Regions from separate parts of the Micromonospora sp. WMMD714 genome, predicted to be linked through region 2. Evidence: riboswitches for the same ligand, from Rfam matches in the RefSeq annotation. Region 2 holds a riboswitch; each other region holds the start of a gene.

Region 1 (9,518 bases), 3.1 Mb from region 2:
ACGCGGTGCCGGACGGTCCACGGGAGCTGCGGCTGCTCTACCGGGGGACGCTGCTGCGGCTGGAGCGGCGCGAGTTGGACCGGATCCGGGACCGGGCGTTGCACCGGGGTGCCCGCCGCAACGAGGTCCGCCGGGTCGGCTTCGACGGGGTGCTCGCCGCGCTGTACACACAGGCCCGCCGGCTGGCCGTCACCGGGCTGCCCGAGCAGCCCGCCTTCGAGGACGAGATCATCGACCGGCCGGAGTTCCGGGAGTTCCTCAAGGCCTGGTGGCCCCGGCTGCACCCCCGGCATGTGCTGGGCTGGCTGGCCCGACCGGAGCGGCTGCACCGGTACGCGGCCGGCATCCTCTCCCGGGCGGAGACCGCGCTGCTGGCCGGGGCGTACCGGTCGTTGGACACCGAGGGGCTGACGGTGGCCGACATCGCCCTGCTCGACGAGCTGGACGCGCTGCTGGGCAAGCCGGTACGCCCGAAGAGGGCGAGCCGGGATCCGTTCCAGCTCGCCGGTGGGGTCCGGGAGCTGAGCACGTTCGGTGACCGGGAGCGCGCGGCCCGTGCCGCGGCCCGGGAGCGGCCGGAGGACTACCGGGACTACGCGCACGTGGTGGTGGACGAGTCGCAGGACGTCTCGCCGATGCAGTGGCGGATGATCGGTCGCCGTGGCCGGATCGCCTCCTGGACGGTGGTGGGCGACCCGGCGCAGACCGCCTGGACCGGCGACCAGGAGGAGCTGGACCGGGCCCGGGACCAGGCGCTGGGCCGACGACGGCGGCACCGGTTCACGCTCACCACCAACTACCGCAATCCGGCCGAGATCTTCGCGGTGGCGGCAGCCGAGATCCGCCGGATCCACCCCGACCTGGAGCTACCCAGCGCGGTGCGGTCCACCGGGGTGGACCCGGTGGCGCTGACCGTGCCGGCGGCGGAGCTGGCCCCGGCGACGGTGGACGCGGTGGACACGGTGCTCGCCGAGGTGGCGGGGACGGTTGGCGTGATCACGCCGGTGCCCCGCCGGGACGAGGTCGCCGGTTGGCTGGGCGACCGGGGCGGGGCGCGACTCCAGGTGGTGGACAGCCTCCAGGCCAAGGGCATGGAGTACGACGGGGTGGTGCTGGTCTGTCCGGGCGAGATCCGGGCCGAGCCGGGCTCCGGGGTGCGGACGCTCTACGTGGCGCTGTCCCGGGCCACCCAGCGCCTGACCACCGTCGATCCCGTCGACTGAACCACCGGCCCCGAGCGGCCCGAGCCGGCCGGAGGTCCGACCATCACTTGCATACATAGCGATGTGAGCATACATTGGACCGGGTTCGCGGCGGCGACGGAGGGTGTGCAGGTGGGCGCAGGTCATGACCACAGCGCGACGATCAGCAACGCCGCGCACCGGCACCGCAGTCGGCTCTGGGCGGCGTTCGGGCTGCTCACCGTGTTCATGCTGGTCGAGGCGGTGGCCGCGTTCGGCACCGGCTCGCTGGCCCTGCTCTCCGACGCCGGGCACATGTTCACCGACGTGCTCGGCATCGGGATGGCGCTGGCCGCGATCACCGCGACCCGACGGGCCGCGCAGGACCCGCAGCGCACCTTCGGCCTCTACCGGCTGGAGGTGCTCGCCGCACTGGCCAACGCCGTGCTGCTCAGCGGGGTCGCAGTCTACGTGCTGATCGAGGCGGTCCGCCGGTTCGGCGAGCCACCCGAGGTGCTGGCCACCCCGATGCTGGTGGTGGCGGTGCTCGGCCTGCTCGCCAACCTGGTCGCGTTCGCGCTGCTGCGCGAGGGCGCGAAGGAGAGCATCAACCTGCGCGGGGCGTACCTGGAGGTGGTCGGCGACCTGCTCGGCTCCCTCGGCGTGATCGTGGCCGCACTGCTGATCGCCGGCACCGGCTGGTGGTGGGCCGACCCGGTGGTGGCCGTGGCGATCGGCGTGTTCATCCTGCCCCGCACCTGGCGACTCGGGCGGGCGGCGGTGCGGATCCTGGTACAGGCCGCCCCGGAGCACCTCCAGGTGACCGCCGTACACGACCGGCTGACCGCCGTGCCCGGCGTCACCGAGGTGCACGACCTGCACGTCTGGACGCTCACCTCGGGCATGGACGTCGCCTCCGCGCACCTCACCCTGGCCACCGGGGCCGAGGTCGGCACGGTGCTGGCCGCCGCCCGCAGCGCCCTGCGGGACGACTTCCACATCGAGCACGCCACCCTCCAGATCGAGCCGGGCAGCGCCCCCGGCGCCTGCGGCCCGACGCACTGGTGACCGCGGAGGCCAACCGCCCCGCGGGCGGGCGCGATACCACCGGAGCGTCACGGAAGCTCCGCGAGCGCGGCGATCACGCTAGCTTTTGTCCCGTTTACCCCATAAGGGGGTATTCACTCCCGTACCCTCAGTCACGAGGTGGACGGGCGTCCCACCCGTACCGGTAGGCTCGGCTCCGGCCTCCGCCAGGCGGCGCCCACCGGCGCCGGCGGTGGCCGCCGCCTAATCGCCCACCAGGGCGAACCGGGGAACCATGTTCCTGGGGTGCATCCGCGTCAGCGGTAGGGATCTTCCGTCCCGAACCCGTCAGCTAACCCGGTCGGCGGCTGACGGAAGGACTCTGTATGCGGGTAGGAACCACCACGCGGCTGTTGGCCGCAGTCGTCACGACCCTCGCGCTCGGCGTGTCGTCCGCGCCGTTCACCCCGGCCGTCGCCGCGCCCGTCACCCGGTTCGCCGCTCCCGGCGACGACGACGAGGGCGGCACACCGGCGCTCCGCGAGCAGCTCGACGCGGCCAGCAAGGGTTGGGTCGAGGCGAAGGCCGCCCTGGAGCGCTCCACCAAGCGCCAGCAGGAACTCGACGGCCAGCTCAAGAGCATCGAGGCCCAACTGGTCGTGCAGACCGGAAAGGTCGGCCAGATCGCCGGAGCGGCCTACCGCACCGGCCGCCTCGGACCGATGTCCGCCCTGCTCAACAGCAACAGCCCGGGCGGCTTCCTGGACCGCGCGGCGGCGCTGGAGACGGTCGCGGCCCGGGAGGACCAGGAACTGCGCACGATGATCGAGACCCGGGACCAGGCCACCCGGACCCGGGCGGCGGTCAGCCGCGAGATCACCGAGCAGCGCAAGCAGGTCGCCACCATGGGCAAGCGCAAGGATCAGGCCGAACGCGCGTTGGCGGTGGCCGCCGCCGACAAGCCGGCCCCCACCTCCCGGGACTCCGGCAGCTCGGACGGCACGTCCAGCAGCAACGCCAAGGGAGCGCCCCGCAACTCCGACGGCTCCTGGCCGTCCGAGTCGTGCAGCGTCAACGACCCGACGCCGGCCAACGGCTGCATCACCCCGCGCACCCTCAACGCCCTGAACCAGGCCAAGGCCGCCGGCTTCACCCGGTACGTCTCCTGCCACCGGCCCAGCGGGTCCGGCGAGCACCCCAAGGGGCGGGCGTGCGACTTCGCCGCCCAGAAGAACGGCTTCGGCGGGGTGGCCAGTGGCGGCGACCGGACGTACGGCAACAACCTGGCCGCGTACTTCATTCGCAACGCCGACCGGCTCGGTGTGCTCTACGTGATCTGGTTCAAGCGGATCTGGCTGCCGAGCAGCGGCTGGAAGTCGTACAGCGGGGGCAACGGCGACCCGTCCAGCGACCACACCAACCACGTTCACCTGTCGATGATCTGAGCACCAGCTCGGGTGGCCCGTGCACGGCGGGCGGGCCACCCCCACCACCCCGCCGACGGTCAGGCAGCAGCCGGAGCGTCGCCGCCGGACCGGCCGTCCAGCACCGCGCCGAGCCGGCTGGCCAGCCCCAGGTGAGCGGCACGGGCCTGCCGGAAGGCGTAGCCGAACAACGGTGCCGGCGCGGCGAGGGTGATCTCCACGTCGATCCGCAGCAGGTCACCCTCCATCCGGAGCCGGGTGTGGTTGCGGACCGTGGTGGCGGGCTGCTGCCGGGCCACCGTCACGATCTCGTCCTGCCCGACCAGCAGGACGTCGGCCTGGTAGGTGACGGGGAACCGCAGCGGCCCCAACTCCAGCCGGTCGGTGATCGCATAGCTGGCCGCGGCGCCCGGTCGGGCCGGCAACCGGCGCACCCGGACGATCAGGGGATGCAGCTCCTCCTGCCGGGACAGATCGCTCAGCAGCGCCACCGCGTCCGCCCGTGAGCAGTGCGCCTGCACCGTGTAGCTGAAGCTCTCCCGCCGGACCACCACCGGGCCTCCTGACCTGTCGTCGGTCGCCCGATCGTGCCGTACCGGAGACCGGCTGGCAACGTTCCAGCCGGACAGCGACGACACCGACGGTGACAGGAGGTGTTCACACCGGCCCCGCCGGTACCCGAGGTCTTCACACCGGCCCCGCCGGTACCCGGCCGGCAGTGTGCCCGCGGCCTGGCTCAGACCGGCGGCGGGCCCGCGGCCCGGCTCAGGCCCCCGGCAGCACCTCGGGGGTGGCGGCACCGGCGAAGTACGGCTCCGGGGCACCGAAGAGGCCGAGCAGGCCGGTGACCCAGAGCTGCCGGTGCACGAACCGGCTCGGCTCGGTGACGATCAGCTTGACCCCGCTGACCTCGGCCGTCTGGAAGCCGGCGACCATCGCGCTGATGCCGACGGAGTCGATGAAGGTGACCAGCCGCATGTTCAGCTCGATCCGCGCCGGCCGCCCCTTGGCCAGCACCTCGGCGATCGCCTCACGCACCTCGTATGCGGTGTCGACGTCGATCTCGCCACGGGGGGCGATCTCGATGACACCGGCCGGCAGGACCGACTTCACGATCGACAGGCTCACGCGAGCACCTCCACTCGCCCGTCTCCGGGCGCCTCATCAGTACGCGGGCCGCGACCGAGAGTATTCCTCCGATGGCCTCGGTCGCCACCCCTCGGGATGAGCAATTCGCGGATCCGGACGGACCGGACCGTCCCTCTCCGCACCGTTGCTGGTCCTGTTCTCTTCGACTTCCCTTGGACGGCCCGTACGCCCCGGCCGTTCCAACCGTCCCAGAGTAGCGGCCCGGGTCCACCACGACCCGAATCCCGCAGGTCGGGCGAGCCCTGCCGGACGTGGCGGCGCTGGTTGTGCCAGGTACCTAACGTGGGCGAGAGATGGGTCACCACGACGGAGGAGACGATCGATGATCAGGAGACTACTCGGTCTGGCCGGGGTCGGCGCGCTGCTCGCTCTCGTGCTCGCCTGCGGCTTCGGCGGTGGAGACGACGACGATGACGACGACGGGGACGATTTCGCCCGCGCCACGTCCGTGGTCACGGTCCGCTAGCGGCACCGGGGTTTGCGCTCCGGCCGGTCGGGGCACTGGGTCGGTGACCGGCCGGAGCACCGGCCGGCGAGCGAACCGCCACGCGCCGCAGAGACGTCGAAGTCCGAAGTGGCCGCAGACTTCGGCACCCGAGGAGGTAACCACGATGTTCGGCAGCAACCTTCTGGAGCGCCGCAGCAGGCCCGAGCGCATCGCCGACCAGGCCTGGCACCAGCTGCTCTCCGCGGTCGACTCGGCCGGTGACAGCGTCCGGGACGCCGCCCGGTCGGTCCGGGATTCCGGGCTGACCGATGCCGGCGACCTGGTCGGCTCGACCGCCGACGAGGCACGTCGGCGGGCGACCCTCGCCTTCGACGCGCTCGCCGGTCGTCGTCCGGCCCTGCCCTGGGCGTTGCTGATCAGCGCCGCGCTGGTCGGCGCGGCGATCGGCTGGGCCGCCGGCACCGCCGCGCGGGCCGCCGGCAGCCAGAGCGACCGGGCCGCCGACGACATCGAGTTCGTCGACGTGGACCGGCCGAACTCCCCGGTCGGCCTGGACGACTGACCCGGCCCGGCCCTGTTGCACGGCAGGCCCCGGTCGCGCCCCTCGGCGTCGACCGGGGCCTGCACCGTTCCACCACCCCGACCCGACGTCACCCCGACCGGCTGCGCCCCCGCCGCCGACTCCCCTCTCGGACAAGCGCATGATCCACTCCATTGGGCCGAGGTAGCGGCATCACCACGAGCTATGCCGCTACCTCGCCACCAACGAGTCGATCAAGGCCGACGGCGCGGGCCGGACAGGCCGCCGGCTCCCCCGGGTGGACCGGGGGAGCCGGCGGGTGTCGGACAGTCGTCAGCGACTGGTGCAGGTGACCGCCGGGACGGCGTTGCTGCCGGTGACGTTGGCGGTGAAGCCGATGCTGGTGGTGGCACCGGCGCCGAGCGCACCGTTCCACCCGGCGTCACGCACCGAGACGGTCGCCCCGGTCTGGGTGTACGTGCCACCCCAGAGCGAATTGATCGTCTGGCCGTTCGCGAACGTCCAGCCCAGCGTCCAGCCGGCGATCGCGCTGGTACCGGCGTTGCGCACCGTCACCTCGCCCTGGAAACCACCGGGCCACGATCCGGTCACCTTGTACGTCGCCGCGCAACCGCCGGTCGGCGGAGGCGTGGTCGGGGGCGGCGTGGTCGGCGGGGGCGTGGTGGGCGGAGGCGTGGTGGGCGGAGGCGTCGTCGGCGGGGGCGTGGTCGGCGGAGGCGTCGTCGGCGGAGGCGTGGTGGGCGGGGGCGTCGTCGGCGGAGGCGTGCCACCGAGCCGGTCGGCGACCAGGATGCCCCGGCCGTTGGTGCCCAGGTAGACCCGACCGTAGACCCTCGGGTCACCGGTCAGCGCCTCGCCCGCGTTGCCGTACTGGTGCTGGTCGTCGTTGATCCGCACCCACGCCGCGCCGGCGTTGTCGGAGCGGTAGACACCGCTCTTGCCGTCGACGGTGCCGAAGGTGAACACCGCCGGGTACGTCTGCCCGGGGGCGGCCTTGCCGAAGCCGACGTTCACCGCCGCCGACACCCCGGCCAGCTTGGTGAAGCTCGCCCCGGAGTCGGTGGAGCGCCACAGCCCGCCCTCACCGGCCAGCCAGATGTCGCCCTCCTTGCCGGGCACCGCCTTGAACTTGACGTTGCCGGTGGCGGGCAGGCCGGTGGCGGCGGAGGCGGTGAAGCTGGCCCCACCGTTGCTGCTGACGTAGAACTTGCCGGCGCTGAAGCCGTAGAACTTGTTCTTGTTGACCCGGTCGGACTCGACCACGGCGTTGGCCGGGATGCCGGTGGCCGCGGTCCACGAGTTGCCGAACCCGACCGAGCGGATCACCTGCTGCCCGGGGTCACCCGGGGCCCAGACGAACTGGCTGCCGTCGGCGGCGGCGGCGACCGTGCCGCCGTTGTTGACCCCGCCGGGCTCGCTGCCCTGGAACCAGTTCGCCCCGCCGTCGGTGGAGAACGCGACGTGGCTGTCGTTGGGGCGGTCGGCGTCGGTGAAGTTGCCGGCCCGGACCATCGTCGCCGGGTTCGCCTCGGCGTAGTCGAGGCTGGTGGTGGTGGTGAAGACCGGCTGGGTGAACAGCATCGGCGGCACCGCGTCGAGGTCGGTGTGCCGGAAGCCGCCGATGTCACCGAGCCCGCTGATCAGCGGCGCCCCGGTGGGCGGGCTGATCAGGTCCTGTACGGCGGTCTCCTCCAGGCCCTTGACCATCGGTTTGATGGTGAGCTTGCCGCCGGTGTCCCACTTGGTGAGGTCGTTGCTGCCGTAGATGGTCGCGCCGGTGCCGTACATGAAGCGGTTGGAGTCGAACGGGTCGATCTCCACCGACTCGTTCATCCAGCCCAGCTTCGGGGACTCCTCCGGCGGGGCCGGGTTGGCCCCGAAGGTCAGCCACGGCACCGAGCTGATGTCCATCGTGAACTTCTTGGTGCGCTCCGGGTAGCTGCCGAACTCCCAGATCCGGCTCCAGGTCGCGCCGCCGTCGGTGCTGCGCCAGAAGATCGCGTCCGGCCACCAGGAGATCTGGGTGGCGACCATCAGGGTGTTCGGCTTCTGCCGGTCGATGGTCAGCCCCGAGTAGCCGAAGTAGGCGTCGCTGCTGGACGACGGGATCGGGCTGATCTGCGTCCACGCGCCGGTGGCCCGGTTGAACTTCCAGACGTCACCCTTGCCGCCGTCGTACGGGCCGCCGGTGTCGCTGGTGGCGATGTAGAGGAAGCCGCCGACCGGGTCGACCACGCCCTTGTGGGCCAGGTAGCCGGTGGGCTGGCCGGCGATCCGCTCCCAGCTCGTGCCACCGTTCGTCGAGCGGTACACCGGGTTCGCCTTGTCGGCCACCCCGACGTAGATGGTCTGGGTGGCGTTACCGGCCGTACCGGTGCTCTTGTCGAAGGTGACCCAGGTCAGACCCTGGTTCTGGCTCTGGTAGCCGGTGGTGTCGTTGGGGTCGGCCCGGTAGTTGCCGACGTTCGGGAAGTTCGCCACCTTGGCCCAGGTGGCCCCGTAGTCGGTGCTGCGCCACAGGCCGTTGCCGCCCTCCGCGCCGTAGTAGAGCACGCTGTTCTTGTTGGGGTCGACGGCGAGCCGCTCCCCCATGCCCCGGCCGGGCATGTTGCCGCCGTTCTTGAACGGCAGCGCGGTGGCCTGCCAGGTGGCGCCCTTGTCCGAGGAGCGCAGGATCGCGCCGTTGTTCGGATCCCAGTCGTTGGTGTACATGCCGACGGCCGCGTACACCCGGTTGGTCTGCACCGGGTCGGTGGCCAGGCTGACCACCCCGTTGTAGCCCCACTTGTCCGCGCCGACCCAGTCGAGCAGCGGCGTCCAGGACTGGCTGGACTGCTCCCAGCGGTACGCGCCGCCGATGTCGGTGCGCGCGTAGATCAGGTTCTTCTCGGTCTGGTTGAAGATGATGCCGGGGACGAAGCCGCCGCCGTCGATCCGGACGTTCTTCCAGGTGTACGGTTCCGCCGCCGCCGCGGCGGCCTCGGTGGACGGTGCGATGGTGAACTGTACGGCCACGACGGCCGTCGCGGCGGCCAGCACGGTGGTGACCGCGCCGACGAGACTTCTCCGCATCTGCGGTTCCTCTCGGGATGCCAGGGTGAGGTGCGACGGCCCGACGAGGGACGTCGACAGGTGCGAAGAGCTGCCCTGGCTCCCCGCCGGCACGCTTGGCTCCCGCTGCCGAAGAAGAAGTCAACAGTAACCGGTACGCCGCCGAATTAGGAAGCGCTCCCAACTAACTCGGCCATCAGAGCCGGTAGATGACGTCCTCGCCGACCATCTCGCGACTGATACCCAGCCCGTCCACCGGCCGGGCGGCCACGTCCGCCCACGGGGTGCCCGGTGCCCAGCCGGGCAGCAGCACCACCGTGCGCAGCCCGACCTGCCGCAGGTACGCCACCGAGGTGGCGTCCGGGAAGGTCATGCTCGCCGCCCGGATCCGCTCCTGGGACTGCGGGGTGAACGACGCGAGCCCGTTGACCACCTTGGGGAACCCGTCGGTGGACCAGAGCATCACGTGCAGTTCCCGGATACCGTCGCTGGGCAGCACCAACGCCGGACCGGTCAACCCGCGCAGCACGGCCGGCTGCTCCGGTGCCGGCACGTGCGGGGTGCGGTTGACCCCCTCCAGCAGGACCAGCACCAGCGGCAGCAGCAGCGCCAGCCGGGCCAGCCGCCACCGCGGCCCGCCCTGCTTCCGGGCCGGCTCCGGGGCGACCTCCTGCGTCGCCGCTGCGGACCAGGCCGCC
Region 2 (9,518 bases):
CAGGCCACCGCCGGTCGGACGGCCGGGGGGAACCGCGTCTCGCGGACCTGTGCGTCGAAGCGGGCCGCGCTGTCCCCGTCGTCGAAGGCGTTGCCCAGGTCGTGCCGGGCCAGGAAGGCCCGCATCACCTCGTAGCGGGCCCGGTGCCCGGTGTTCATCGCGGTGTAGTCGGCCTCGGCGTAGAGCTGCGCCGCGTCCACGTCGGCCGGCACCTCCTTCATCAGCCGGTGCGGGATGTCGAAGTACCGGGCCAGTTCCAGGGTGCGCGAGTCGTGGGCGAACAGGTAGCCCGGGGTGCCGGAGACCAGCGCGGTGATGGTGCCGTGGATCCGGGTGCCGAAGGCGAAGTCGAAGCCGGCGAGGTAGTCCATCCAGGTCCACGGATCGAGGAACATCCGCACCTTGTCCTCGGTGAACAGCGGGTGCGAGGTGTGGATCGGGATGGCGCTGGTCTTGCCCCGGTCCTCGGGGGCGTCGCCGTAGAGCAGGGTGCCCAGCGTCTTGAGGTCCTGCGGGAGGTAGCGCAGGTTCGGGTAGCGGGCCTGGTGTGAGGCGATGATCTTCGCCATCGACTTGACGTACGGGGAGACGGTCAACGCCACCCGGGCGTCGGGCGTCAGGGCCGCCGCGGACTTCTCCACCCGGAGCTGGTCACCGTGCAGGAACATCGACGGGCAACCGATCACGTCGACGGCGGAGAAGCCCAGGGTCTTCAGGTACTGCGCGGTGATCTCCCCCCGGACGCCGATGCTCGGCCCCCGGTCGAGCGCCACCCGCACGAACCGGGTGACCACGTCGTCGATCGGGCGCAGGTACTCCCGGTCGCCGGTGACGTCGGTCTGTACGCCGACACCGAGGACCACCACCGGGATCCGCAGCCGCTCGACCAGCTTCGTCATCAGCTCGATACGGTGGGCGTAGCTGCGCCGGAAGGCGTTGGCCAGCGGGATGACGTACACGTCGTGCTGCTCGTTGATCCGGTCGACGTCGCGCAGGTCCACCTTGAACTCGGTGGAGGTGATCCGCGCGGTGGAGGTGCGCAGCAGCTTGTGCGCGGCGTGGCTGAAGACCAGGTTGCCGTTGTTCTCCCCGATCCAGTTCCCCTCGTACGCCTCCTCCGGGCCGCGTACGTCGAACGGGTCCTTCTTCGCCCGCATCAGGATGCGCTGGTGCACCAGTCTGCTCCGTTCCTCGTTGGCCGGGCGCCTCCGACGGGCCGCCGACCCACCCACGGCTACGTCGGCACCGGGGGGTTCCGCGATGTTAGGGCAGTGGAGGGATTTCGTACACCTTCCGCACATCCGTACCGCCCCGGCGCGTCACCGGGGCCGGGGTGTGCCGGTAGGGTGCCCGGCGTGACCAGCGTGCCCACCACCGCGTCCCCGGCGTCGAGCCGGCTGCCGTCGCTGACCGGCCTGCGGTGGATCGCCGCCATGCTGGTCTTCGGCTACCACGCCGGCACCATGCGGATCGTCGCCCAGCCGGACGCCAAGGCGGTGGTCGACTGGTTGTTCACCCTCGGCCTGTCCGGGGTGCAGTTCTTCTTCATCCTCAGCGGCTTCGTGCTGGTCTGGTCGGCGCGTGACGGCGACCGGCGACGGGACTTCTGGCGTCGCCGGCTCGCCAAGATCTACCCCAACCACGTGCTGACCTGGGCGGCGGCGCTGCTGGTGATGTGGTGGTTCGCCGATCCGGTGGTGCCCCGCGCCGCGTTGGAGAACCTCTTCCTGGTCCAGGCCTGGGATCCCACCCCCGGCTACTTCTACAGCATCAACAACGTGAGCTGGTCGCTCTCCTGCGAGCTGTTCTTCTATCTCTGCCTGCCGCTGGTGCTGCCGGCGATCCGGCGGGCCCGTTCCGGCCTGCTCTGGGCCGTGGTGGTGGCGGTGCCGCTGGTGATCCTGGCACTCTGGCCCGGTCAGGCGTTGCTGCCCGAGGGCACCAACTGGTGGTTCACCCAGGTCTTCCCGCTGGTGCGGTCCACCGAGTTCTGGTTGGGCGTGGCCGCCGCCGAGCTGCTGCGCCGCGGCCACTGGCGGGGGCCCGGCCTGCCCCTGGCCAGCCTGCTCTTCGTGGCCGTCTGGGTGGGGGCGCACTGGATTCCGGCCGAGATGTGGGCGGCGCTGCTGTCGGTGGCGTACATCCTGGTCATCCCGGCGGCGGCCCGCGCGGATGTGCAGGGTCGCTGGTCACCGTGGCGGCACCGGACCCTGGTCTGGCTCGGCGAGGTGTCGTTCGCCTTCTACCTGGTGCACGTGCTGGTGATGATGACCGTGCTGCGGCTCACCGGGCACTGGGGCGTGGGGCTGCCCGGCTGGTCGGGGCCGCTGGCCGTGCTCGGCTTCCTGGTGGTGAACCTGGCGTTGGCCGCCGCCCTGCACCGCTGGGTGGAGACCCCGATGATGCGCCGCCTCGCCCCCCGCCGCCGCCCCCCACCCGCTCCGGCCGCCGCCGGTGCCGCCGTCTCCGGTGCTGCCGTCTCCGGTGCCGCCGTCTCCGGCACTGCCGTCCCCGAAGCCGCCGGGCCGGTCGTCGTGCCGGGGCCGAGGGCGGCCGACGGCGGACGTCCCGTCGAGTACGTCGGGCCGCGCGACCCGCGCTGATCCCACCGGCGCCCGCCACCCGATCGGCACCCGCAACCACCGGCACCCGGCATTCGCCGTCCCACCGGCAGCCGCCGCCCCGGGCGGGGTCGACAGCGGGCGATCGGGCTTCCTCCGGCGGGACGGACCGGGTCCACGGTGGTGGGCGCGGCGACACGCCCGGCGGTGCTGCGGGCCGGTCAGCCCGGCGGTAGCGTGGTCGCGTGTCCCCGGTCGCGTCCGTCAGTCCCCTGTGGTGGGTCGTGTGCGGGATGTCCCGGCTCCTGACCAGCCTTGCCGTCGCGCTCGCGTTCGCCGCCGCCGCCCCCGGGCTGCCCGGCCCCGCGCTGTTCGGGCCGGCCGCGACCGCCCTGTCGCTCGACGCGTCCCCGTCCGTTCCCGCCGCCACCGCCCCGGTCGCCCCGGGCGGCAGGTCCGACATCCTCCGCACCGGTGATCCGCGGGTCGACCGGGCGACCGCGGTGACGGTGGAGCCGGTCGGCATCGTGGCGCTCGTGGTGCCGGTCGGCACCACCCGGAGCCGGTCGGCGGCGACCCTGGCGAGGGCGACCGGCCGGGTGCCCGCCGCCGCTGCCGGCCCCCGGGCGCCCCCGGCGGGCTGACCCGGCCCGCGCGGGGCCGACCCACCCGCGCCGCCACCGACGACGAACCCCACCCCGCACCGCCCGGCCGGTCCCGCCGCCGGTACGGCCTCCGCTTCTCCGCATCCCGCCCACGAGGTGTCGACCGTGAACACCGTGCTCTCCCGGTTCCTGATCGAGGTCCCGACCGCCACCGTGATCTGGTCCCTGCTGCTCGTCCTGGCGCTGACCGGGCTCGCCGTCCTGGTGGCCCGCCCCGAGCGGGACCAGCCGACCGACGTGGCGGCCGCCGGCCCGCCGCCGGACGCCCCACCCCCGGTCGCCGACCTGCGCCGCTACGCCGAGGAGGTGGCGGTGGCCGCTTCCGGGGCGGCCCAGACCGCCCGCCGTCGCCGGGCCGCCTGGCTGGCCGCGCAGGACACCCTGGACCGGGCCTGGCAGGCGTACGACGAGGCGGACACGGTGGCCCGTCGGTTCGCCGGTGCCGGCGCACTGCCCCGCCCGCGCACCCCCCGCACCCCCGCCGAGTACGCCGACCGGGAGCGGTGGTTGCACCAGGAGGCGGTGGCGGCGCACTGGCGGGGGGAGTTGTCGGTCGAACGGCTGCGGGACGTCTTCGCGCACCGCGACGGGTGGGATCCGCGTCGGCACCCGGTCGAACACGAGGTGATGCTCGCCCGTGCCGTCCGTGAGGACCGCCGTACGGCGTACCGGGCCGCGGCCGGGTGGGAGCGGGCGGCGTGGCGGGACGCCGAACTGGCCGCCGAGGCGGCCCGGTCGCTGGCCGTCGAGGCGTACGCGGCGACGCAGCGGTTGCTCCCGACCCTGGTGCCCTCGCCCCGCTCCGCGACGTCGGCGGCCCGTCCGACCGCCGCCGCCCGCTGGCGACCGGCCCGGGTGAACTGACCCGGCGGCACCCCCGCCCGAGATCCCGGCCCGCTCACCGACTCTTCCGGTCCGGCGGCCAGCGCGCTGGAACCAGGCGGGCCGGAAGTCGGCGGGGCCGGTACCCGGTGGGCCGGCAGGGGCCGACTCGGCTCGGTGGCAGGTGGGCGACCGAATTGTTACCTGCCGGCTGTGACCGGCGTCACCTCGACCCGGGATCCGGACAGGTGGTCACACCCGGTGACATCGAGCGTGGCGATCATCGGTGGTTGCCGGCGACCTGTCCGGTTGCCGCCCCGACGGGGCCGGACGCACCATCGGACCCGTGGCGGCAGGTCGATGCCCGAGTGCCCCGCAAGAGGGCTCACCGGAGCATGTTTGCGCAGCTCACAGGGGTTGGCGAGGAGGAAGGCGACCAGTAGTGTCGCTGCGGTCCGGTGCGGTTTTCGATCGCCGAAGGCGACGCCGCGCCGACCCGCTCAATCGTGCCAGTCACGAACCGGGGACCCACACGTACCACTGGGGTGAATCGCCGGGCCACGGCCCGGGGTAGGGCGATCTTCCCGCCCGAATCCGTCAGCTAACCCGGTCGGCGGCAGCGGAAGGAGTTCCTCCTCGTGCAGCATGACCCCACCCCCTCGGTAGTTCCTCCACCTCGGCGCCGGAGCACCGCCGGAGTGTCGCGCCCGATGCGCTGACCCGGCCGTCCGCCCCGCCGCCCGGCCCTCGTCGGGCGGCCCCCGCCGATCCGTCCGGCCCCCCGTCGGGCGGTCCCGACCGCACGAGCGGCGCATCCGACGATCCGCGCGTGGTGTAGCCCACCACGTGCCGGTCCGGCGTGCCGCCGCCTCGCCCCGTGGAGGAACACCCCGTGAAGCACCACATGAAGCGTCAGCTACGCCGCCTGACCAGCCAGCGTCCGTACCAGGTGGTGGTCGGTTCGGCCGCGGTCCTCGTCCTGGCCACCGGTGCCGCCGCGCTGGCTGCCGGCGTCGACGACGCCCCGGCCGACCAGCCGCGGACGACCGCCGTCGCCGGGACCGCCCCCCGCCTCGACGACGTCGCCAGCCGGGCTGAGGCCCGGGTCGCCGCCCCCGCCCCCGCCCCGACCAGCCCGTCGGCCACCCCCACGACCAGCCCGTCGGCGAGCGCCACGCCGTCGCCGCGGGCCACCCGGGTGAAGGCCAGGGCCACCGCCGACCCGGACCTGACCCGCCGGGTGGCAGCCCCGAAGCCGCCGTCGTCGAAGCTGCTCCGCTACGACTACCAGGCCCAGACGACCTACTACTACTGCGGTCCGGCGGCGGTGCGCAACGCGCTCAGCGCGGCCGGCATCGAGCGCGACCAGGACGACCTCGCCGCCCAGTTGGGCACCACCGAGATGGGCACCAACTCGGCCGAGGACACCACCCGGGTGCTCAACGCCGTGGTGAAGGGCGACCCGTACCGGACCCGGATGTTCGCCGGCTTCCCGAGCGACGCGCAGGTCGAGCGGCTGCGGGCCGACGTGGTCGAGACGGTCGCCGCCAAGCGGGCCGTGGTCGCCAACGTAGCCGGTGACGTCACCGACCTCGACGGTGGCTGGCACTCCTTCCCCGGCGGCCACTACGTCGCCGTGGTCGGCTACCGGGACAACGGTCGTACCGTGCGGATCGCCGACTCGGCGGACCCGTCGCTGCCGGCGTACTGGGTCGGCGTGACCACCCTGGCCAACTGGATCGCCACCCGGGGCTACTCGGCCTGACCGACGCCCCACCAACCGGGCCGCCCCGGCCGCCCGACCACGGGCACCGGGGCGGTCCGCTGTCGCAGGACCAATCCCGCGGGCGGACGAACAAGGTTGTATCCATGTTCCAGTGGCATCCGGCGCTCGCGAGGCCACTCGACCATGGATCGAGCGTGATCTTGCCGAGGAAGGTGGGCGGGGGCGGGCGGGGGGTGAGTGGGCGGGGGTGGGTGGGTCAGGGGCGGTGGGAGAGGGAGGCGGTGTCCGACGCGCCCCGGGGGGTCGGCGGGTTCCAGTCCGGCTCCAGCTCCCGCCGGGCGGCGTCGAGGAAACCGTCGGCGTACGAGTCGGCCGGGAAGTCACCCAGGTAGCGACGGCGGGTCTGCCAGCGGGCCGCCATCAGCGGGTCGGTGTCCAGCAGCCCGGCCAGCACCTCGTCGAGGTTGGACATGTCCCGGCGCAGCACGTAGCCGGAGGCGGCCAGCGGGAAGCGGGCCACGAACTCGTCCCCGTCGACACCCAGGTCGGTCACCGCGTACGGCTTGCCCGAGTAGAGGTAGTCCGAGATCACCCCGGAGACGTCGGAGATCAGCGCGTCGGAGCGGTTGACGCAGTCGGTCAGACTCAGCTCGCGGCTGGCCGCCGCGCCCCACAGGTGCTCCCGGCCGGTGCGGGACCGGTCGGCGGCGAGCAGTTCGGTGAGCCGGGCCAGCTGCCGGGCCGAGGCCGGGTTCTGCCCGGTGTACGGGTGGGCGCGCAGGATCACCGTGGCGCCCCGGTCGAGCAGCCGGCGCAGCAGCGGCTCGGCCACCGGCAGCGAGCAGTAGTTGGCGTCGGCGTGGTGGCCGGTCCAGGTGGGGGTGTAGAGCACGGTCGGGGCGGTCAGCGGGCGGGCCGCCTGGCGTACCTCGATGCCCTCGACCTGGGGTCGACCGACCACGACGAACTTCTCGGCGGGGATCTCCACGCCGGCCCGCGCGTACCGCTCGATCGCCGCCGAACCGGCCACGAAGATCTTGTCGAAGATGGCCGAGACCGGGTTGGCGCTGGGGGCCTTGTCGCTGTCACCGTGGTGCAGCTGCACGTGGGTGAGCTGGGTGAACCGGATGCAGTGGCTGTTCTTCGCCCCGTGGTTGACGTAGAACGCCACCCGCAGGCTGGGCACCAGCGCCTCGTCCATCGCCGTGAGGGTGGGGCAGTAGACCACCGGGGCGCGGGTGGCGGCGGCGATCGTCGGCAGGAACTCCGGCTCCCGCAGCAGCACCAGGAACGGTCGGCCCAGCCGTTCCAGGTAGGGCAGCCACATGGTGACCTGGTACTCCGAGCCGGGCGGGGCCGAGAAGTAGAGCAGGAACTCCGGCTGGTGCGCCCGCAGCGCCCGGGTCACCGGGCTGCCGCCGCCCGACGGCCGGAACCGCCGCCGGGCCAGGTCCAGGCCGACCGCGCCGCAGCCGGCCGCCACCAGCAGGACCACGGCCAGCGCGACCCCGGCGGGCAGCGCGAACGCGGCGGCCACCGCCACCACGGCGAGCAGCCCCAGCAGTACGCCGTCGAGCCGAGCGGCGACCAGCGGGGTCCACGTCCGTACCGGCAGGTTCGCCGCCCGGATCTCCAGGTTGCCGGCGTCGCGCAGCGGCCCCACCAGCAGCACCAGGCCCAGCAGCACCAGCGCGGTCAGCGCCAGCACCGGGTCGAACCCGTCGTCGAGCCGGCGGGCGTGACCGACCAGGATGCCGGCGGCCAGCAGCACCGTCTCGGCGACGATGTCGGCGTCCGGGCGGACCCGGCGTTCGTAGCCGGCGGCGGCCAGCGCGGCCACCGCCAGGGCCAGACCCCAGCCGGTGGCCCCGGTGAGCGCCACCACCAGGAAGGCGACCACGGCCAGGCCGGTGGTCAGGCACCGTGCGATCAGTTTCCTGACCAGGTCACCACGCATGTCGTACCGTCTCCGGGGTCGGGGTTCAGCCGGCGTCGACGCCGTTGGGCAGCCGGTCGTGCTCGGCGGCGGTCGGCTGGGCCGGCACCGTGGCCGGCTCGCCGGGGGCCCGGCGGACGTCGATCACCTGGCCGGTGAGGTCGGAGATCAGCACGTCGAGCGAGGACTGGGCGACCGCCTCGGCGGCCAGCAGGGTGTGCTCCGGCTCCTCGCCGAACGCCTTGGTACGCATCGGGGTGGCGGTGCGCTCCGGGTTGATGCAGTTGACCCGTACCCCGAACTCGGCCCACTCGTCGGAGAGCGCCTGGGTCAGGTTGACCAGCGCCGCCTTGGTCGACGAGTAGAGCGCGTACTGTGCCCGGCCCCGGGTGTAGGAGCTGGACGTGTAGAGCAGCAGCTGACCCTTGGTCTGCTGGAGGTACGGCAGGGACTGCCGGGCGGCGATCACCGGCCCGACGAAGTTGACCTGGAGCACCCGGTCCATGGTCTCCTCGTCCATTTCGGCCAGCGCGCCCTTCTCCAGGATGCCGGCGGTGACCACCACATGGTCGATCCGGCCGGTGGCCTCGAAGGCGGTCTTCAGCGCGGCCTCGACGTCGCCGGTCTGCTCGACGTGGGTGCCGGTGCTGGAGCGGCTGAACGGGAAGACCTGCGCGCCGTACCCGCGGGCCAGCTCGGCCAGGTCGTGCCCGATGCCGTAGCTGCCGCCGAAGATGACGATCGTCCGCCCGGCCAGCTCCTCGGTGTAGCTGCGGTGCGACAGCCGGGGGGCCTGGGCGGCGGCCAGCTGGAACAGCTTGTCGGCGAGGTGCACGTCGACCGGGTGGGTGACCTTGATGTTCTCGTCCGACCCGTCGATCACCTTGATCGGGGTGCCGGGCAGGTAGCGCAGCACCACGCCGCAGTCGTCGGTGGCGGCGAAGTCCGGGTCGCCCTCGGCCCGCCGGTACGCCTCCCGGATGGTCCCGGACCGGAACGCCTGCGGGGTCTGCCCCCGGCGCAGCCGGGACCGGACCGGGATGTCGGTGATGCACTCGTCCTCGTCGACCTGGATGATCGTGTCGGCCGAGGGGATGGCCACGTCGACGGCGGAGTAGCTCCACAGCGCGTTCACGCACTCGCGGACGATCCGGGCGCTGACCAGCGGGCGTACCGCGTCGTGGAAGAGGATGTTGACGTCACCGTCGCCGACCGCGTCCAGGGCGATCCGGGTGGTGGCGTTGCGGGTGTCGCCGCCGGAGATCACCTTGCTGACCTTGCGGAAGCCGGCCTTGTCGACGATCTGCTGGGCGTCGGCGACGTGGCCGGTGGCCATCAGCACGATGATCTCGTCGATCTCCGGGGCGGCCTCGAAGACGGCCAGGGTGTGCTCGATGATCGGTTTGCCGGCGATCTTCAGCAACTGCTTCGGGATGCCCAGGCCCAGCCTGGTCCCGGTGCCTCCGGCCAGCACCACCGCCACCGTCCGCGAGGGCCGCCACGGTGCCGGGGTCTCCGGTGTGGCGTCCGGGCCAGTGGTGTGGTCCTGCGTCATTGCCGATCCTCACTCTCGGGATGTCTGCACGTGTTCCGGGGGTCGCCCTGAACGGAAGGTTGCGCCAGCGTGGCGACGGGATGAACCTTAACGCGCGGACCGCGCCGCCCCACGGGACGACGCGGTCCGTCGGGCACCGGGTCGATGCCGTACGTGCGCCCGGAATACTACTTGCCGTTGGCGAATGCCTCGTACGCCCGGATCACCTCGTCCGTGGGGCCGTCCATCCGGATCAGCCCCGACTCCAACCAGA
Region 3 (9,518 bases), 1.6 Mb from region 2:
CTGTGACCGGTGGGCCTACGGCGGGTGGGCCTGTGACCGGTGGGCCTACGGCGGGTCGGTTCAGTAGGCGGCCACGGCGGCCCGGCCACGGGCCACGGTGGGATTCTCCCGGGTGGTCTCCGTCGACGGGCGCGGGCTCTCCGACATCGGCAGCACCGACTCGGCCCGCTCCGGTCGGCGGTCGCGCGCGGCGAACGCCTCGTCCCGTAGGCTGCGGGCCGCGGCGCCGGCCAGGTCGGCGGCCCGCCAGGCCGCCTGCTCCCGGGCGACCGCCGCCCGGTGCCGGGCCGCCAGGTGGTCCCGCGTCGCGCGACGCAGCACCAGCTCCTGCTCCACCGGGTGCCGGCGCGGATCCCAACCGGCGCGGTGCGCGAAGACGTCGTCGAGCTGCGCGTCCGACAGCTCGCCCCGGCGGTGCGCGTCCACGGCGGCCCGGTGCAGCCAGCGCTCCCGGTCGGCGTACTCGGCCGGGGTCTGGCCGGTGTGCGGCAGCGGCATGACCGCGGCGGCGGCGAGCCGGCGCAGGTGCGCCTCGGCCCCCTCCAGCGCCGTCCAGGCCGACTCGACCTCCTCCTGGGCGGTCAGCCACTCGGCGCGCAGCCGGTCGGCGGTGGTGCCCGCCCGCTCGGCCGCCACGGCGACCTCCTCGGCGTACCGGGTGTGCTCCCGGAGCTGCTCGGCGCGCTCGGGGTCGGTGGGCAGGGCGGCGGCCCGGAACCGGCCGCCCACCGCCGGCCGGAACCGGTCGGGGCGGACCACCAGGACCGCGACGGCGACGGCCGCGACGGCGAGCAGGATCAGCCAGATTCCGGCGGCGGCGGGGACGTCGGGTAGGACGGCGGAGAAGACGGTCTGCATCACCAGCACCTCACGGTGGGACATCGACGTGGACGGAAGGGGAACCTGGCCGGTAGGGGCGGGAGCTGCGGGCGGCGTGTCCTGAGCGGATCGGACCCGGTCCAGCCCGGTCCGGATCGGGCTCGGGCCGGGTTCGACCGGCTCGGACCGGTGCCTGACCCGTACCTGGCTCGGGCTCGGGACCTGGCCCTTACCTGGGTCGGGCTCGGAGCTGGCTCAGGGCCGGACTCGGCTCGGGCTCGGCCACGGCGCGGTCGGGCCGGTTCGGGCGCGCCGGTCGGACGGGCACGGGGTGCCGAGGGGTGCCGCCCGGCTCAGCTCCGGGGCGGGCCGCGCCGGCCGGTGGCGTCCCGGAGCGGGTCCGGCGTCGCCACGTCCACCCGCGCGGCGGGTCGGACCGTGGGCTCGGCGGCGGACCCGGCCGGCAGCGGCCGGATGGGATCGGGGGCGGGCCGCCCGGACCCGGGGCGGGTGTCCACGGGTCGGTCGTCACCGGGCCGGGTGTCGGTGGGTAGCGCAGCCACCCGGGAGGTCACCACGGGCGGGCGGGTGGCCGCGGCTGCCGGGCCGTCGGTGGCGGCGGCGAACAGGCCGCCGAGGCCGACGGCGAGCACCAGCGCGGTGACCGCCAGCCGGGTCAGGTCGCGCAGCCTCGACACCCAGACGGGCCGGGTGGAGGCTACGCGGATCACCCGTCCAACCTATCCCCACCTGACCGTCCGCGCAGCGTCGGCGACCCGGTCGGCTCGGTGACCCGGGCCACGCTGTGCCCTGTGGACGGACCGTTCCCACCCTGGATACGTACGCTGACCTGCTCCTGGATGCATCGACAGGGATGATGATTCCGACAGTTTCCGCCCGGTCGGTCCGGGAACTTCGCCGACGGCGCGACGCCCCGCCGCGCCGGGACCGACAGACCGGAGGAGACCATCCATGGGAGTACGTCGTCAGGCCGCCGTCGCCACCGCGAAGGTGCTGGCCACCGCCGTCGCCACCACGACGGTGCTGGCCACCGCCGTACCCGCGCAGGCTGCGCCGACCATTGTCGACACCGGACCGCTCACCCCGGTCGCCGAGGTCGACGTCGAGCGGTACGCGGGTGACTGGTACCAGGTCGCCGCCGTTCCGGCGATCTTCGAGATCCAGTGCTACAAGAACGTCCGGGCCCGCTACGAGGTACAGCCCGACGGAACCGTCGGGGTGCGCAACACCTGCCAGACCATCGTCGGCACCACCAGCGCGGTGACCGGTCGGGCGCGCAGCGAGAACCCGCCGGCCGACTCGGCGCTGACCGTGTCGTTCCTCAAGCTCGGCAGCCGCTGGATCTACCTGGGCGGTCCGAACTACGTGGTGATCGGGCTCGACCCCGACTACCGGTGGGCGGTCGTCGGTGACCCGGACCGCAGCACCGGCTTCGTCCTGTCCCGCGAGCCCGCGCTGACCGGGGCGCAGACGACGGCGGCGAAGGCGGCGCTCACCGCCAACGGCTACGACCTCTGCGACTTCCGCACCACCCGGCAGGACGGCGGCGGGCAGGCCGGCAGCTTCTGCTGAGGCGGTGGGCCGCCGGGCTCCCTGGCGGCCCGTGCATGCCCGGGGCGGGGCGGGCCGTCGGGTCAGCCGTCCTGGTCGGCGTGGTCGGGGGTGAAGAGGGCGAGCAGGTCACCGACCTGACGGTCGGCCTCGGCGGGGTGCCGGAAGTGCCCGCTCGGGTCGATGGTGTATTCGTTGCGCCGACCGACCCGGGTCCGCCGCAGGTAGCCGCCGGACTCCAGGTCCGCGACGATGGCCTGGGCGGCCCGTTCGGTCACCCCGACCTCCTCGGCGACGTCCCGGAGCCGGGCGGTGGGGTTGCGGGCGATGGCCAGCAGCACGTGACCGTGGTTGGTGAGGAACGTCCAGTTGCGGGCGCTCCCGGCGCTGTCCGTGGTCTTCGCCATACCGGTCATCGTATGGCCAGAGCGCGGGGAACCCGCCGTCGGCCGGCGTTCGCGTCCGTCCCGACCGGCTGTCGACCCGCCGCCGACATCGCTGCGACCAAAGCCTGAAACGTGTATCACGAAATCTTGACGTACCTTTAGCTGCGTGTGACCGTGGGAACACGGCCGTCGGTGCCGCCGGCCGGCGTGAGCAGGCACGATTCCGGACCGAGGTGAGGCAATGGGCCCGATCACTCCGACCCAGGCGCTGGCCGAGTTGCAGGCCGGCAACCGGCGTTTCGTCGCCGGTGAGCCCCGCCACCCCAACCAGGGCGCGGTCCACCGGGCGGCCGTCGCCGACGGCCAGCACCCCTTCGCGGTGATCGTCGGCTGCTCCGACTCCCGGCTCGCCGCCGAGATCATCTTCGACCGGGGTCTGGGTGACCTCTTCGTGGTCCGGACCGCCGGGCACACCGCCGGCCCCGAGGTGCTCGGCAGCGTCGAGTACGCGGTGACCGTCCTGGGCACCCCGCTGGTGGTGGTGCTCGGGCACGACTCCTGCGGTGCGGTACAGGCCGCCCGGGAGGCGGCCCGCACCGGCACCCAGCCCCCGGGGCACCTCTACTCGGTGGTCGCCGCCGTCGGGCCGAGCCTGCGCCGGGCGGCCCAGCAGGGGGTGCACGACATCGACGGGATCGTCGACATCCACATCGCGCAGACCGTCGAGGTGCTGCTCGGCAACTCGCCGGTGATCGCCGCCGAGGTGGCCGCCGGGCGGTGCGCGGTGGTCGGCATGTCCTACCGGCTCGCCGCCGGTGAGGTCCGCCAGGTGGCCCCGGCGCACGCCCCGGCCGCCGACGCCGCCGCCCTCACCGCCGCCGTCCCCGGGCCTGCCGTGGTGCCGGCGGGTGCCGACGCCGCTCCGGCGGCCGTCGCCGGCTGAGGCACGCCCGTCGGCGGCCGTCGCCGGCTGAGGCACGCCCGTCGGCGGCCGTCGCCGGCTGAGGCACGCCCGTCGGCGGCCGTCGCCGGCTGAGGCACGCCCGTCGGCGGCCGTCCGGTCGAGACCCGCTCACGGCGGAGGCCGCCCGGTTCGACCGGGCGGCCTCCGCCGTGAGTGCTCGCTCGACCCACCGGGTCGAGGACGCGGTGTCCGGGATCCGGATGCCGCGTCCTCGCGTCGCTACAACAGGGACACGTGTACGTGGTCGGTGTGGTTGGACGGGCCGGAGTACGAACTCCACCCGTTGGCCGGGAACCAGATCTGCCGGTTCCAGATCACGTAGTAGATGCCCAGCCGGTCCGAGTTGCGGATCAGGAACGCGGCGAGGTTGTTGCCGTACATCCGGGTGTCGTTGTTGTGCCACGGACTGAAGCCGCTCTTCTGCAACGACCAGTCGCACGCCTTGCCCTTGGGGTGCTCCCAGGGACCACCGGGGCGGTAGCAGCCGACGAACCGGTTGAAGCCGGCCCGCTTGACCTCCTTGTACATGTGCAGGGTGCGCGGCGTGATGCAACCGGAGGTGGTCGGGTCGTTCTCGCTGCACGACTCGCCGCGCCAGTCGCCGTCGGCCGTCTGGCCCGGCGCGATGCGGGCCACCGGCGAGGTGGCGTCGACCAGGCCGCCGGTGAAGCCCCGGCCGCCGACCAGGGCCAGCGCCTTGTCCGCCTCGGTCTTCTTCTTGGCCATCAGGTTGGTCTGCTTCTGCTGCTCGCGGACCTCGGCGTCGACGGCGAGCTTGGCCTTCTCGGCCCGGGTCTTGACCTCGTTGACCTCGGCCAGCTTGCCGGCGTTGACCATGTTCAGCTCGTCCAGGGCGGCGGCCCGCCGGACGAAGGCGTCCGGGGCGTCGCTCTCCAGCAGGGCGGCGACCGCACCGACCCGACCCGTCCGGTACGACTGGACGGCGATCTCGTTGACCTGCGGGGCCAGCGCGGTCAGCTCCTGCTCCGCCTTCTCCACCTCGATGGCGTACTCGAGCTGGCGCTTCTTGGACTTCTCCAGCCGGTTCTTCGCCGCCGAGTACTCCCGGTTGGTGGCCTCGATGACGTCGGTGAGCAGCTTCGGCTCCTCGTCCTCCTCGTGGCCCGAGGGGGAGGGTGCGTTGGGTGCCGCCGTCGCGGGGGCGGCGGTGGGCCCGGCGACGATTGCCAGGGCGGCGAGCACGGCCACTGCCGGCGTCAGCCAGCGGCGTAGGGGTGCCGTCACAGTTTTCCCTTCCGTCGACCGCCGACCGGGTTAGCTGACGGGTTCGGGACGGAAGTGGCCCCTACCGCTGGCGCGGATTCACCCCAGGTGCTCGGTTCCCCGGCTCGCCGTACGGCGATTGGGCGGTGGCCCCGCTGGCGCCGGTGGGCGCCTTCGGCGGTGACCGGCAGCGAGGTTACCCGAGAGTCGTAGCAGGAATCTACGGCCACAACCCGGCGAAATACGTATTTTCCCGATAGCGGCCGGTGACCAGCGGCGGGATCGACAGTGGTGACCCCGCCTGCGGTCACGAAGCGGAGTGTCACCATGCCGCTTCCGTGTTCCCCTCCGGATCCGCCCACCGGGCGGGGGCCGTGGTGGACGGTCCGCCGGGTCGGGGCGCGCCCAGCGCCTGCCACGCCTCGGCCCGGTCGGGAGCCGGGCGCGGGGTGGGCGGCGGCCCGGCCGCGGCGGCGTCGGCGGGGCCGCGGCCGGCGGTGGTGACCAGCGCGGCCAGCCCGGTCGTCAGCGGCACCGCCGCCACCAGCCCGAGGGTGGCCACCGCGCTCCGGACGATCTCCTGGGCCAGGAACTCGCTGGTGAGGATCTGCCCCAGCGGCCGGCTGTCGGCGGTGAGCAGGAGCAGCAGCGGCAGCGAAGCCCCCGCGTACGCCAGCACGATGGTGTTCACCGTGGACGCGATGTGCGCCCGGCCGACCCGGGTGGCGGCCCGGTAGAGCTGCAACCGGGACAGCCCGGGATTGGCGTGGGCCAACTCGGTGACGGTGGCCGACTGGGTGACGGTCACGTCGTCCAGCACGCCGAGCGAGCCGATGATGATCCCGGCCAGCAGCAGGCCGTGCAGGTCCACGTCGCGCTGGTACATCGACAGCGTGGTGGCCTCCTCGCTGCCGTACCCGGTCAGGTGGGTGGCGGCGGTGGCCAGCGTGCCCAGGACCCCGGTCAGCACCAGGCTGCCCAGGGTGCCGAGGACCGCCACCGAGGTCTGCGCGGTGATCCCGTGGGTCAGGTACAGCACCACGAACATGATCAGCGCGGCGCCGGTGATCGCGATGGGCAGCGGTGCGCCCCCGGCCGAGATGCCCGGCACCACGAAGGTCAGCAGGATGGCGAAGCTGGCGCCGAGACCGGCCAGGGCGGCCAGCCCGCGGAGCCGGCCGAACGCCACGATCGCCGCCGCGAACAGGGCGACCAGCCAGAGCAGCGGCGTACCCCGCTGGTGCTCGGCGATGTGGTAGCTGACCGCCGCCGGGTCGGTCGGGTCGGTCAGCGCGACCAGCACCACCTCGTCACCGACGGCCACCGTCGGTGCCCCCGGCCCGGACGGGACCGGCGTCTCGACCTGCTCACCGCTGTCCGGCCCCTGCTCGACGGCGACCGTCACCGTGCCGCACGGGCCGGCGTCCGCCCCGGACGGCCCGTCGGGGGTCTCCGGCGCGGGCGGGCAGGGTTCGGTCACCACCCGGGTCACCGTGCCGTGGTGGCGGGGCACCTGCTCGCCCTGGTCGATCCGCCGGGTCTCGCCCGGCCAGAGCAGCAGCGTGGCGACCACCGTGACGACGATGAGCGGAACTACCGTCAGGACGAGTATCCGCCGCACCCGGGGCGGGGTGGACGGAGCGGGACGGGTGTGGTCGGCGCCCATGCGTGCGAGTTCTCCCAACGGTCCGGACGGGATACGGGTCGGCCGGCCAACCGGTTCATCCCGCGGGCGGCGGTCGTCGTCGGACGATGGTAGCCACCACCCCGGCCCGCCCGCCGGGTTAGCCCTGCTCGCGGTATGCCGGGGGTACGTTCGCCCCCGGCCGCTGCGGGTCAGCCGCGCTTCATCAGCCGGCCGACGGCGGCCATCATCTCGGCGGCCATCTCGTCGGCCCGGCCCTCGGCGGCCCCCTCGTGCATGCAGTGCCGGGCGTGGCCGTCGAGCAGGCCGAGGGCGACCTTGTCCAGGGCGGCCTGGACGGCGGAGATCTGGGTGAGCACGTCGATGCAGTACCGGTCGTCGTCGACCATCTTCTCGATGCCCCGGACCTGCCCCTCCACGCGGCGCAGCCGCGCGAGCAGCTGGTCCTTGCTGGCGGTGTAGCCCCGGACCGGGTTGCTCGGTGTGGTCATGGCCACCACGATAGCGTACCCCTGGGGGGTATGTTACGGTCGTCGGGAAGGGTACCCCTGGGGGGTATGCTGAAGAAGATGGAGGGAGCACGCCATGATCACGAACTACCAGGTGAAGGGCATGACCTGCGGGCACTGCGTCAGCGCGGTGAGCGCCGAGCTGGCCGCGCTGGACGGGGTGACCGAGGTGCAGGTGGACCTGGCCGCCGGCCGGGTGACCGTCACCAGCGCCGGTCCGTTGGACACCGGTGACGTGCGGGCCGCCGTCGACGAGGCCGGCTACGACCTCGTCGAGGCGTGACCGGGCGGTCGCGGCGGGAGACCGGGGTGGACCGATGAACACGGCGACCAGACTGGGCGGCTTCGCCCTCGTGCTCGCGGCGGTGTTCGGCGCGGCGTACGGGGGCGGTCAGCTGGCCGGCCCCGTCGCGCCACCCGCCGACACCCGCCACGACCCCGCGCACACCCCGGCGTCCACCGCCGCCACCGACGTTCCCCGCCCGACGCCGACCGGCACCGACGGCCCCGGGCACCCGCACGGTCGACCGGAGGCGCCGCGATGACCCCCACCACGAGCGACCCGCCCACCGCCCCGCACCTGATCGAACTCGCCATCGGCGGCATGACCTGCGCGTCCTGCGCCGCCCGGATCGAGAAGAAGCTCAACCGGATGGACGGCGTCGAGGCGACCGTCAACTACGCCACCGAGAAGGCCACCGTCCGGTACGCCGACCGGATCACCCCGGACGACCTGATCGCCACCGTCGAGAAGACCGGCTACACCGCCGTCGTGCCGCCGCCGCCCGCCCCGGCGGGGGCGGAGCCGGCCGGGGAACCGGTGGACGCGCTGGCCGCCCTGCGTACCCGGCTGCGGGTGTCGACCGTGCTGACCGTGCCGGTGATCGTGCTGGCGATGGTGCCGGCCTGGCAGTTCACCTACTGGCAGTGGCTGTCGCTGACCCTGGCCGCCCCGGTGGTGGCGTACGGCGGACTGCCGTTCCACCGGGCGGCCTGGACCAACCTGCGGCACGGCGCGGCGACCATGGACACCCTGGTGTCGCTCGGCACCCTCGCCGCGTTCGGCTGGTCGCTGTGGGCGCTCTTCCTCGGCGACGCCGGGACGCCCGGGATGACCCACCCGTTCCGGCTGGACGTGACCCGCACCGACGGCACCGGCAACATCTACCTGGAGACCGCCGCCGGGGTGACCGTGTTCCTCCTCGCCGGCCGCTACTTCGAGGCCCGGTCCAAGCGGACCGCCGGGGCGGCCCTGCGTGCCTTGCTCGAACTCGGCGCGCGGGACGTCGCCGTGCTGCGCGGTGGGGTGGAAGCCCGGATCCCGGTCGACCAGCTCGTGGTGGGCGACCGGTTCGTGGTCCGGCCCGGGGAGAAGATCGCCACCGACGGGCGGGTCGAGAAGGGCACCTCGGCGGTCGACGCCAGCATGCTCACCGGCGAGTCGGTCCCGGTCGAGGTCGGCCCGGGCGACGTGGTGGCCGGCGCCACCGTGAACGCGGGCGGCCGGCTGGTGGTCACCGCCACCCGGGTCGGTGCGGACACCCAGCTCGCCCAGATGGCCCGGCTGGTGGAGGCGGCGCAGACCGGCAAGGCGGCCGTGCAGCGGCTGGCCGACCGGATCTCCGGGGTGTTCGTGCCGGTGGTGATCGCGTTGGCCGTCGGCACGCTGGGCTGGTGGCTGGGGACCGGCGCCGGCCCGACCGCCGCCTTCACCGCCGCCGTGGCGGTGCTGATCATCGCCTGCCCGTGCGCGCTCGGCCTGGCCACCCCGACCGCGCTGCTGGTGGGCACCGGGCGGGGCGCCCAGCTCGGCATCCTGATCAAGGGGCCGGAGGTGCTGGAGTCGACCCGGCAGGTCGACACGGTGGTGCTGGACAAGACCGGCACAGTCACCACCGGGCGGATGACCCTGGTCGACGTCCGTCCCGCCGAGGGGCAGGACCGGGCCGAACTGCTCCGGCTCACCGGGGCGGTGGAGGCCGGCTCGGAGCACCCGATCGCCCGTGCGGTGGCGACCGCTGCCGCCGAGGCCGGTGAACTGCCGCCGGTCACCAGGTTCGCCGCCGCCGAGGGGCTCGGCGTCACCGGCACCGTCGACGGCCACGACCTGGTCGTCGGGCGGCCGAGGCTGCTCCGCGAGCGTGGTCTGGACGTACCGGAGGAGGTGGTCCGGGCGGTGACCGAGGCGGAGGCCGCCGGTCGGACGGCGGTGGTGGCGGGTTGGGCCGGGCAGGCCCGGGGCGTCCTCGCGGTCGCCGACGTGGTCCGGCCCACCAGCCGGGCGGCGATCGGCGCGCTGCGCGACCTGGGCCTCACCCCGGTGCTGCTCACCGGGGACAACGCGACCGTCGCGCGGGCGGTGGCCGCCGAGGTGGGCATCGACCGGGTGACCGCCGGGG

The links. A riboswitch is a leader RNA that binds a small molecule or an ion and turns the genes downstream of it on or off. The one in region 2 is predicted to bind cyclic di-AMP.
Region 1: linked by a shared signal. The riboswitch ahead of O7625_RS29945 (hypothetical protein) and the one ahead of O7625_RS17120 (C39 family peptidase) in region 2 are both predicted to bind cyclic di-AMP.
Region 3: linked by a shared signal. The riboswitch ahead of O7625_RS10345 (hypothetical protein) and the one ahead of O7625_RS17120 (C39 family peptidase) in region 2 are both predicted to bind cyclic di-AMP.

The regions. Positions count from the first base shown of each region.
Region 1 covers NZ_CP120744.1:7,042,957-7,052,474, forward strand. Annotated here, with positions in the region: gene O7625_RS29935 (AAA family ATPase) at 1-1,223, shown strand, start outside; gene O7625_RS29940 (cation diffusion facilitator family transporter) at 1,335-2,249, shown strand; cyclic di-AMP (ydaO/yuaA leader) riboswitch at 2,459-2,590, shown strand; gene O7625_RS29945 (hypothetical protein) at 2,594-3,652, shown strand; gene O7625_RS29950 (SRPBCC family protein) at 3,712-4,185, opposite strand; gene O7625_RS29955 (STAS domain-containing protein) at 4,397-4,759, opposite strand; gene O7625_RS29960 (hypothetical protein) at 5,103-5,246, shown strand; gene O7625_RS29965 (hypothetical protein) at 5,392-5,790, shown strand; gene O7625_RS29970 (cellulose binding domain-containing protein) at 6,082-8,841, opposite strand; gene O7625_RS29975 (hypothetical protein) at 9,017-9,518, opposite strand, start outside.
Region 2 covers NZ_CP120744.1:3,895,429-3,904,946, forward strand. Annotated here, with positions in the region: gene O7625_RS17100 (polysaccharide pyruvyl transferase family protein) at 1-1,175, opposite strand, end outside; gene O7625_RS17105 (acyltransferase) at 1,356-2,603, shown strand; gene O7625_RS17110 (hypothetical protein) at 2,855-3,205, shown strand; gene O7625_RS17115 (hypothetical protein) at 3,332-4,090, shown strand; cyclic di-AMP (ydaO/yuaA leader) riboswitch at 4,536-4,679, shown strand; gene O7625_RS17120 (C39 family peptidase) at 4,953-5,813, shown strand; gene O7625_RS17125 (CDP-glycerol glycerophosphotransferase family protein) at 6,031-7,731, opposite strand; gene O7625_RS17130 (bifunctional cytidylyltransferase/SDR family oxidoreductase) at 7,757-9,265, opposite strand; gene O7625_RS17135 (ABC transporter ATP-binding protein) at 9,433-9,518, opposite strand, start outside.
Region 3 covers NZ_CP120744.1:2,283,656-2,293,173, forward strand. Annotated here, with positions in the region: gene O7625_RS10320 (hypothetical protein) at 61-882, opposite strand; gene O7625_RS10325 (hypothetical protein) at 1,173-1,550, opposite strand; gene O7625_RS10330 (lipocalin family protein) at 1,792-2,412, shown strand; gene O7625_RS10335 (helix-turn-helix domain-containing protein) at 2,475-2,798, opposite strand; gene O7625_RS10340 (carbonic anhydrase) at 3,019-3,720, shown strand; gene O7625_RS10345 (hypothetical protein) at 3,961-4,986, opposite strand; cyclic di-AMP (ydaO/yuaA leader) riboswitch at 4,990-5,121, opposite strand; gene O7625_RS10350 (YibE/F family protein) at 5,288-6,631, opposite strand; gene O7625_RS10355 (metal-sensitive transcriptional regulator) at 6,802-7,101, opposite strand; gene O7625_RS10360 (cation transporter) at 7,196-7,402, shown strand; gene O7625_RS10365 (hypothetical protein) at 7,437-7,664, shown strand; gene O7625_RS10370 (heavy metal translocating P-type ATPase) at 7,661-9,518, shown strand, end outside.